Linked DNA regions of Maricaulis maris. The protein of the gene in region 2 interacts with the protein of the main gene of each other region in a pairwise test. Links are inferred from orthologs where the notes say so. Each region holds a gene or a part of one and is shown on either strand. Other genes may lie near its edges.

Region 1 (2,915 bases), 1.6 Mb from region 2 along the record:
CAGCTGAATGACCCCCGCGAAGTCACCGATGCCAATCTCGATCCGATGTTCAAGGATGAGTTCATTCTCGGCGCCCGCTGGATGATGAATGACCTCTGGGACTTCGGCCTGAGCTATACCCATCGTGAGCTCGTCACGACTATCGAGGATGGAGCAATTGATGCGGCCGTCCTGGCTTATTGCAACGACAATGCGATTGTCGGCTGTGATGCGATCTGGACCGGTTTCCACCAATACGTGCTGACCAATCCGGGCGAGACGATGCGGGTCTATCTGCCGGACCTGCCGGGCGGCGGCCAGTGGGCCGAGCTATCTCCGGACGATCTCGGCTATCCGACCCCGACCAACACCTATGAGGCGCTCGAGCTGACGTTCTCGCGGGCGTTCGCGGACCGCTGGGCACTGAACGGTTCTTGGACGATCTCCAACTCCGAGGGCAATTACGAGGGCCCTGTGAAGTCGGACAATGGTCAGGATGATGCCGGGATCACGATCGACTATGATACGCCGGGCCTGACCGACGGGACCGATGGTCAACTGCCGAACCACCGGGCTCACAAGCTCAAGCTCTGGGGCTATTTCGAGGTCAACGACGTGTTCACAGTCGGGGCCAGCTTCCAGGCGACGTCGCCGCGCAGCTTCGGCTGTATCGGTTACCACCCGACTGACAACTTCGCCCAGCAGTACGGAGCGGCGTCCTGGTATTGCAACTCGACACTGACGCCCCGTGGCTCCCAGCTGGAGTCGGACTGGACGTACAATCTCGACATGAACTTCGTGTATCGCCCGACGCATCTTCCGTTCGGCGGTGAGCCCACCTTCCGGGTGGATATCTTCAACGTCTTTGACAATTCCGGCGTGACGGACGTTGACGAGGTCGGCGAGGATGGTCTCAACGTGCCGGCGCAATATGTGAACAGCCGCGGTACGACCACGAATACCTATGGCGAGCCGATCGGCTACCAGTCGCCGCGCAGCGTGCGCCTGGGTCTGTCGTGGGATTTCTGATCTGACGACATGCCTGCCCGAGAGCAAGCAGAGGAAAGGCGGGTCCCAACGGACCCGCCTTTTTTGTGTCTGGTGGTGCCGAACCGAGTGGTGGCCGGATGTTGGCGCAGCCGGAGCGGCTATTGGCTGGGCGTGGCTGTGGACGGTGTCGGCGCCAGCCCGGCGCGGAGCTGATCGTAGTATTTGCGGCCGACGGGCAGGGCGGTGCCACAGGACAGGACGACGCGCCGGCCGGCAGTGCTCTGGATGGCCTGGATGCGGTTGAGATTGACGATGTGCGAGCGGTGAATGCGGCGCAGCGCCGATCCGGCAAAGCTGCCCTCCAGTGCGGTCATGGTCTCGCGGACCATGTATTTCTTCGACCGGGTATGGATGTAGGCATAGTCGCGGCACGCCTCGATATGGTCGATATCCTCGTGGAGGATCCGTACCAGCCCACCGTCGGTGGGGGCCCAGTAAACCGTCTCGGCCTCAGGTTCAGGGCGGTCAGTCAGCGGACCCTTCAGGGTCGCGGCGCGCTGGTCGATGGCCTCGAGGATCGGGCCGACCAGCGCTTGTGTCCAGGCCCGGTCGAGCGACGCGGCCAGTCGCTCCGGATCCACCGGTTTCAGGACATAGTCCAGAGCCACGGCATCGAAGGCGTCGACGGCGTATTGATTGTAGGCGGTCACGAAAATGATCTGCACGGGGATCCGTGCCTTGATCTCGCGGGCAAAATTGACGCCGTTCATGCCGGGCATTTCGATGTCGACCAGGATCACATCCGGGCGCTGCCGCTTGGCGATGTGCAGCGCCGTTGTGCTGGAGCCGGTGCTGCCGATGACCTCGACATCCTCGAAACCCTCGACGATGCGTTGCAGGTTTGCCAGCGCCAGGGGTTCATCATCGACAAGCAGGACTTTGAGCATGACGTCGTCGCTATTCGGTCAGGGGTTGGCGGGGGATGGAGATCTCGACCCGGTACCTCGTCTCGCCATCGGGGCCCGCTACAAGCGTTGCGCGCTCACCGCACAACAGCCGCAGACGCTCACCCAGATTGGCAAGTCCCAGTCCTGTGCGGTCGGCGGGATTAGCCACCGGGCTGCCAGCGATCGAATTTGAGACAATTATGTTCAGATTTCCATGCGGACCCGACGCGATCTCTATCCGCGCTTCGATCCGGTTTTCAGTACAGGCGACAGCATGTTTCACGATGTTTTCCAGCAGCGGCTGGAGCGTAAAACTGGGTACGACCCGGTCGAGGCAGTCCGGGTCGACATCCCAGCGCAGGTCAAGTCGCTCGCCGAACCGCAAATGCTCGAGATCGAGATAGATCTGCGCGCTTTCCACATCTTCCCGGGCAGTCACCATCGGGCTGACATCGCCCTTGAGGCTGTTGCGCAGCAAAGCGCCGAGCTTGATCACCGCAGTACTGGCTTCGTCGGAGCGATTTGCACCGATCAGCGCATTGACGGTGTTCAGGGCGTTGAACAGGAAGTGCGGATTGGTCTGGTTCTGAAGTGCCGCCAGACGGGCCTGGGCCAGTGATTTCTCCAGTGCGAGCCCGTCCTGCTTTGAGCGCATGACGGACTGCCTTTGCGCATGGATCAGCATGCCGGCATACCAGCCCCCGTGAACCAGCAAATTCTCGCGCGCATACTCGAAGAACAGAACAGCCAGTCGCTGTTGGAGCGGGATGTCTCTCAGGATGTAGAGGTCGTTCAAAGACGCGTCATTGATCAGGAAGGTTATGAACATCGAGGCCAGAAGCGTCAGGCCGATATGCCACCAGCTGCGATGTCCGGCGCGCATGTAAGCCCAGGCAATCTGGACCGTGACAGCGTGAAAGGCGTTGGTGACCAGAAAAAAGCGAACGTCTTCGGGCTGGATGGGCTCGCCGATCAGGATGCGGAAATAAGAGCCGGCCG
Region 2 (2,851 bases):
GGGCACCGAACACGCCGCCAGTGTCGACGCCCTTGCCGGCCGCCGCTTCGATGCGATCATCATCGCAGTCAAGCCACAGCAGATCGCCGAGGTCCTGCCGGCCTATACGGGCCTGCTGGCCGAAAATGGCTGTTACGTCTCGATTGCCGCGGGCTATTCTGCGGCGTCCCTTGCCGGACTTGTCGGCGACAAGCCGATCATCCGGATCATGCCCAACCTTCCCGCGCTGATCGGGCGCAGCGTCAACGGGCTCTACGCCAATACCGCCTGTGAGACCCGTCACCGCGAACTCGCAGACCAGCTGGCGAAGACCACCGGCACCGCGATCTGGCTTGACGACGAAGACGAGCTCGACCGCCTGACCGCCGTCGCCGGCAGCGGGCCCGGCTATGTCTTCGAAATCACTCGCAGCTATATCGCCGCTGCGCAGGCGCTCGGCTTTTCCAAGGAGACCGCCCGCAAGCTGGTCCTGGAGACGCTTGGCGGCGCCATCGAAATGGCGACCCGCTCGGACGAGGATGTTGCCGAGCTGCGGAATTCGGTGATGAGCAAGAAAGGCACGACCGAGGCTGGGATCAATGCCCTGCGCCGGGACGGCCTTCTCGATCAGCTGCTGCTCGACACCACCCGCGCGGCCTATGACCGAGCGGTCGAACTTCGCTAGTTGCCCTGCGTCCGCTTCTCCACAACACTCAAGCCCCCAAGGAACCCATGTCAGATCGTATGCAAGCCTATATCGAACAACTCGGCCGCCAGGCCCGTGCCGCCTCACGCGTTCTCGCGACAGCGTCCACGGAGCGCAAGAATGCGGCCCTGATCGCCGCTGCCGCAGCCCTGCGCATGCGGGCGAACGACCTGCTCGAGGCTAACCGCATCGATGTCGACAGCGTGCGCGAGGCGGGCAAGCCCGATGCCTTCATTGATCGCCTGATGCTCGATTGCGAGCGCGTCGAAGGCATGGCGCGCGCGATTGAATCGATTGCCACCCTGCCCGACCCGGTTGGTCGCATCCTGGCGGAGATTGATCGGCCCAACGGCCTGCGCATCGAGCGCGTCGCCGTACCACTCGGCGTGATCGGGATGATTTACGAGTCCCGCCCCAATGTCGGCGCTGACGCCGGGGCCCTGTGCCTGAAATCCGGTAATGCCGTGATCCTGCGCGGCGGCTCGGAAAGCCTGAACTCGACCCGCATTATCGTCGAGTGCATGAAGGAAGGCCTGCGCGAAGCGGACCTGCCGGACGAGTCCATCCAGATGATCGACACCTCCAATCGCGCCGCGGTCCAGCACCTCCTGCAATGCACCGAATTCGTCGATCTCGTAATCCCGCGCGGCGGCAAGGGCCTGGTCTCGCTGGTTCGCGACCAGGCGCGCGTCCCCACGCTCCTGCACCTGGACGGCAATTGCCACACCTACGTCCACGCTGGAGCCGATCTCGACAAGGCGGTCGCCATCATCGAGAACGCCAAGCTGCGTCGCACCGGCGTTTGCGGTGCGACCGAGAGCCTTGTCATCGACGAGGCCGTCGCCACTGAACTCCTGCCCCGCCTGCTCGACCGCATGACAGCGTGCGAATTCCGTGGAGACGAGGCTGCGGTCGCGATCGAGCCGCGCATCAAGCCGGCCGAGGACGCCGACTGGGACACCGAGTATCTCGACGCCTGCCTGTCGGTGAAGATCGTCGACGGTCTCGAGGCAGGCATCAACCACGTCGCAGCCCACTCATCGGCCCACACCGACGCCATCATCACCGAGAACCTTGATGCCGCGAGCTGTTTCCTGTCGATCATCGACAGCGCGGTGGTCATGCATAATGCCTCGACCCAATTCTCCGATGGCGGAGAGTTCGGGATGGGCGCTGAGATCGGTATCGCCACGGGCAAGATGCACGCCCGCGGCCCGGTCGGCCTGGAGCAACTCACCTCATTCAAATACCTGGTGCATGGCGAGGGGCAGACGCGTCCCTGACCGGCGCGGGTTGCTGCTGGCCTTGAGCCGCACGCCGAACACCTCAATCTTCCACCTTCCGTTTCGCTGAACCCAAGGCAAGTCCATGGATATTGAAGCTCTTATCTCTTTGGCGCTCTACTTCATCCTGATGATGGCGATCGGGCTCTACGCCTATCGCAAGTCCACCGATGACGTGTCCGGCTACATGCTGGGCGGACGCCAGTTGCACCCCGCGGTCGCCGCACTTTCCGCCGGCGCTTCGGACATGTCCGGCTGGATGCTGATGGGCTTGCCCGGCGCCATCCTGCTCACCGGCATGTCGGAAAGCTGGATCGCCATCGGCCTGATGATCGGTGCCTACCTCAACTACAAGCTCGTGGCGCCTCGATTGCGGGTCTACACCGAGGTCGCGGACGACGCGATCACCATCCCGGACTATTTCGAGAAACGCTTCGGCGACCGTTCGCGCATGCTGCGCGTCATCTCGGCCATCGTGATCGTGATCTTCTTCACCATCTACACCTCGGCGGGTGTGGTTGCCGGCGGCAAGCTGTTCGAGGCCTCCTTTGGCCTGAACTACCAGATCGGCCTGTTCGTGACGGCCGGTGTGGTCGTGGCTTACACCCTGTTCGGCGGCTTCCTCGCTGTCAGCCTGACGGACTTCGTTCAAGGCGTGATCATGTTCGTCGCCCTCATCCTGGTGCCGGTCGTAACGATCATGCAGCTGGGTGGCTTCGGTCCGACAATCGACGCGCTCAGCACGCTGAGCGTCGACGTCAACGGCTGGGACAAACCCTATCTCTCGATGATCCCGCAGGAGAGTCTGGGGCTGGCGATTGTCGGCATCATCTCGACCATGGCCTGGGGTCTGGGCTATTTCGGCCAGCCGCACATCATCGTG
Region 3 (2,757 bases), 1.4 Mb from region 2 along the record:
ATCGAGATCATGCCGATTGCGCCGTGGTCGGCCGCGACATTGCGTTTGGTGGTGCCGGAATTGTGGTGCGCGCGCTCTTCCGACAGGCCCTCGAAAACGCCTTCGGGCACGCCGCCCATCACGACCACGATCTTGCCCTCGACATCGAGGCCGTCATAGTCGTCATGGCCGCGATTGGCCGCCGACACGCCATGGCCGACAAAGACAAGCTCGCCGGTGACGGTGGATTCCAGAACGCTCGGATTGGTCCCGACCAGCACCTCGGTGCCGTGGGCGAAGGTTTCGCCATCCAGGGTGAGCTGGTTGTAGTCGGCGTCTGCCAGCACTTCCTGCATTGGCACCGCGGCAAAATAGGTGCCGTCATCGCCAGCCGGTTCAAGCCCGAGCAGGCGCATCTGCGCGGCGACATAATTGGCGGCGATCTCGTAGCCATCCGTACCGGCATCGCGGCCGGCCAGATAGTCCGAGGCGAGGAAGCGGATATGCGCTTCGATATTGGTTGCGCTGACATCTGGCATGAATGTGGTTTCAGCGGCGCCCGGCGCCACTGTGGCGTCGGTGTCAGTCGCGGCGCTGCAGCCCGCAAGGGCCAAGCCGGCAAGGGCCGATACGAGATATTTCATGGGAGCCTCCCCCAAAGAGGTGATTTATTTGGTGCGGACTATAAGGGGCAGGGCGAGCGGCACAATCTCGGCGGCGTGTTAACTTTCAGTCACAAGCGCCGCGGCTACCGAGGGCAGGACCGAGTAGTGGTCTGAAAAGATTGGCGTCATCCGGGCCGGTCGGCCGGTAGAGAGCTGGAAGCAGACGACCTTGGTCAGGGCCCTGAATACAGTGGCGCCGTCAGTGACGCGGCGAAACTGGTAGCGACGCTCGGCCCGCAGACGGCGATCGGACTGGCTGATCCAGACCGCGCAGTCGATCTCGTCGCCAAGGCGGACATGGCCGAGATAGTCGGCCTCGGTGCGGATGATGGCGATGCCGCGATCATCGGCCGCGCAGGCTTCCATCGCGTAGCCCTTGGAGAACCAGTGCGTCCAGGCGGCCTCGTCGGCCCATTCCAGATAGCGGGCATTATTGGCGTGGCCGAAACTGTCGATATCCTTCGCCTCGACGGTGATGCGATGGATATAGGCGTCCGGCAGGTCCCAGCCATTCCAATTGTCGGTCATGATCCCAGCTCCACGCGCATCGGGCGGGTAATCGTCACCGCCTCGGGAGACACGTCGCAGGCATAGGCGAGGACTTCAACCCCGGCACCCGCACTCTCACGCAGGGTTTGCGCATAGACCGGGTCAATGTCGGCGGCGGGCCGCAGGACATCGCAATCGCTGCGCTGGACAATGAAAAGCTGGACCGCGCGCTCGCCGGCGGCGACCTGGCCCGCCAGCTCGACTAGGTGTTTGGCGCCGCGCGAGGTCACCCCGTCGGGAAATTCGGCGATGCCGGGTCCGCGCTGCCAGTGGACATTCTTCACCTCGACCCAGCAGGGTGGCCGCTCGCCGCCCTCCAGCAACAGATCGATGCGGGAATTCGTCCCATATTTCACCTCGCGGCGCAGGCTGTCGTAGCCGGCCAACTCGGCGATCACGCCGGCCTCAACCGCCTCCTCGGCCAGCGCGTTGGCGAGATTGGGCAGGGCGCCGATCATCGTGCCCTCGGCCTCGACCAGCTCCCAGGTGTATTTCAGCTTGCGCTTGGGATTGTCCGAGCGCGACAGCCAGACGGTGAGGCCCGGCGTCTTGATCCCGGTCATGGCGCCGGTATTGGCGCAATGCGCCGTCACCGTCTCGCCGCTCTCCAGCTCAACATCGGCGAAGAAGCGCTTGTAGCGTTTGATCAGCCGTCCGCGGACGAGCTCGGTCGCGAATTTCATGTCTTGGACTTCCCTGCTGGCGCCACATATATCCGGTCAGACACGGCACAGCTAAGGGCGATTCTCATGACGACAGGCAAACGGGTGACGGCGGCAGTGCTCCTGATCGGCGACGAGGTCCTGTCGGGCCGGACCCAGGACAAGAATCTCAACCAGATCGCCCGCTTTCTTGCTCCGCTGGGGATCAATGTCGTGGAATGCCGGGTCGTTCCGGACGAGACCGATATCATCGTCGACGCGCTGAACACGCTGCGGGCGCGCTGCGATTATGTCTTCACTACCGGCGGGATCGGCCCGACCCATGACGACATTACAGCCGACGCCGTCGCCAAGGCCTTCGGGGTCGGCATCGATGTCCGCGCCGACGCGCTCGAGATCATCGAGCACTGGTACGCCAAGACCGGGACGCCGGTGACTGAAAGCCGCAAGCGCATGGCGCGCATTCCTGACGGGGCCAGCCTGATCGTCAATCCGGTCAGTGGCGCGCCGGGCTTCCAGACCGGCAATGTCTTCACCCTGGCCGGCGTGCCGTCCATCGTCGCCGGCATGCTCAACGACATCGATCACCGGCTAGAGGGTGGGGCCGTCACACAATCCCGCTCGGTCAAGGGCGACAATCTGCGCGAAGGCGATATTGCCGAACCGCTCGGCGCCCTGGCCAACGATTTCCCGGACGTATCGATCGGCTCCTATCCCTATTTCCTCGAAGTCACCGCCGGCGAGATCAAGCGCGGCACCCATCTGGTCGCCCGCGCCACCGACGAGGGCCAGCTAGACACGGTGATCGATCGCATCGCCGCGATGGTCGAAGCCGTCGGGATCACACCGCGCATCGATCCGGTGGATTGAGTCGAAGAAATATGGCTGCATTTTTAGGGTTC

What was found. Proteins that work in one complex are often made in the same cells at the same time.
Region 1: the proteins of AAA969_RS01420 (region 2) and AAA969_RS09055 interact in binary tests that used the Escherichia coli proteins (3 or more experiments, as listed by UniProt). The link is inferred for Maricaulis maris from one-to-one orthologs.
Region 3: the proteins of AAA969_RS01420 (region 2) and sfsA interact in binary tests that used the Escherichia coli proteins (3 or more experiments, as listed by UniProt). The link is inferred for Maricaulis maris from one-to-one orthologs.

Annotation. Positions count from the first base shown.
Region 1 is NZ_AP027270.1:1,922,687-1,925,601, reverse strand. The notes cover bases 23-2,915. They hold AAA969_RS09055 (LytR/AlgR family response regulator transcription factor), read right to left. Parts: upstream 1,917-2,915; coding sequence 1,128-1,916; downstream 23-1,127. Other genes in these bases: AAA969_RS09050 (sensor histidine kinase), read right to left, coding at 1,927-2,915; AAA969_RS09060 (TonB-dependent receptor), read left to right, coding at 23-1,008. Also shown: more of AAA969_RS09060, read left to right, coding at 1-22. UniProt on the Escherichia coli protein: Member of the two-component regulatory system BtsS/BtsR, which is part of a nutrient-sensing regulatory network composed of BtsS/BtsR, the low-affinity pyruvate signaling system YpdA/YpdB and their respective target proteins, BtsT and YhjX.
Region 2 is NZ_AP027270.1:307,750-310,600, reverse strand. The notes cover bases 11-2,839. They hold AAA969_RS01420 (glutamate-5-semialdehyde dehydrogenase), read left to right. Parts: upstream 11-711; coding sequence 712-1,968; downstream 1,969-2,839. Other genes in these bases: AAA969_RS01415 (sodium:solute symporter family transporter), read left to right, coding at 2,054-2,839; AAA969_RS01425 (pyrroline-5-carboxylate reductase), read left to right, coding at 11-664. Outside these bases: more of AAA969_RS01425, read left to right, coding at 1-10; more of AAA969_RS01415, read left to right, coding at 2,840-2,851. UniProt on the Escherichia coli protein: Catalyzes the NADPH-dependent reduction of L-glutamate 5-phosphate into L-glutamate 5-semialdehyde and phosphate. The product spontaneously undergoes cyclization to form 1-pyrroline-5-carboxylate.
Region 3 is NZ_AP027270.1:1,717,354-1,720,110, reverse strand. The notes cover bases 23-2,757. They hold sfsA (DNA/RNA nuclease SfsA), read right to left. Parts: upstream 1,877-2,757; coding sequence 1,169-1,876; downstream 23-1,168. Other genes in these bases: AAA969_RS07985 (competence/damage-inducible protein A), read left to right, coding at 1,943-2,725; AAA969_RS07995 (acyl-CoA thioesterase), read right to left, coding at 702-1,172; AAA969_RS08000 (M28 family metallopeptidase), read right to left, coding at 23-623. Outside these bases: more of AAA969_RS08000, read right to left, coding at 1-22. UniProt on the Escherichia coli protein: Binds to DNA non-specifically. Could be a regulatory factor involved in maltose metabolism.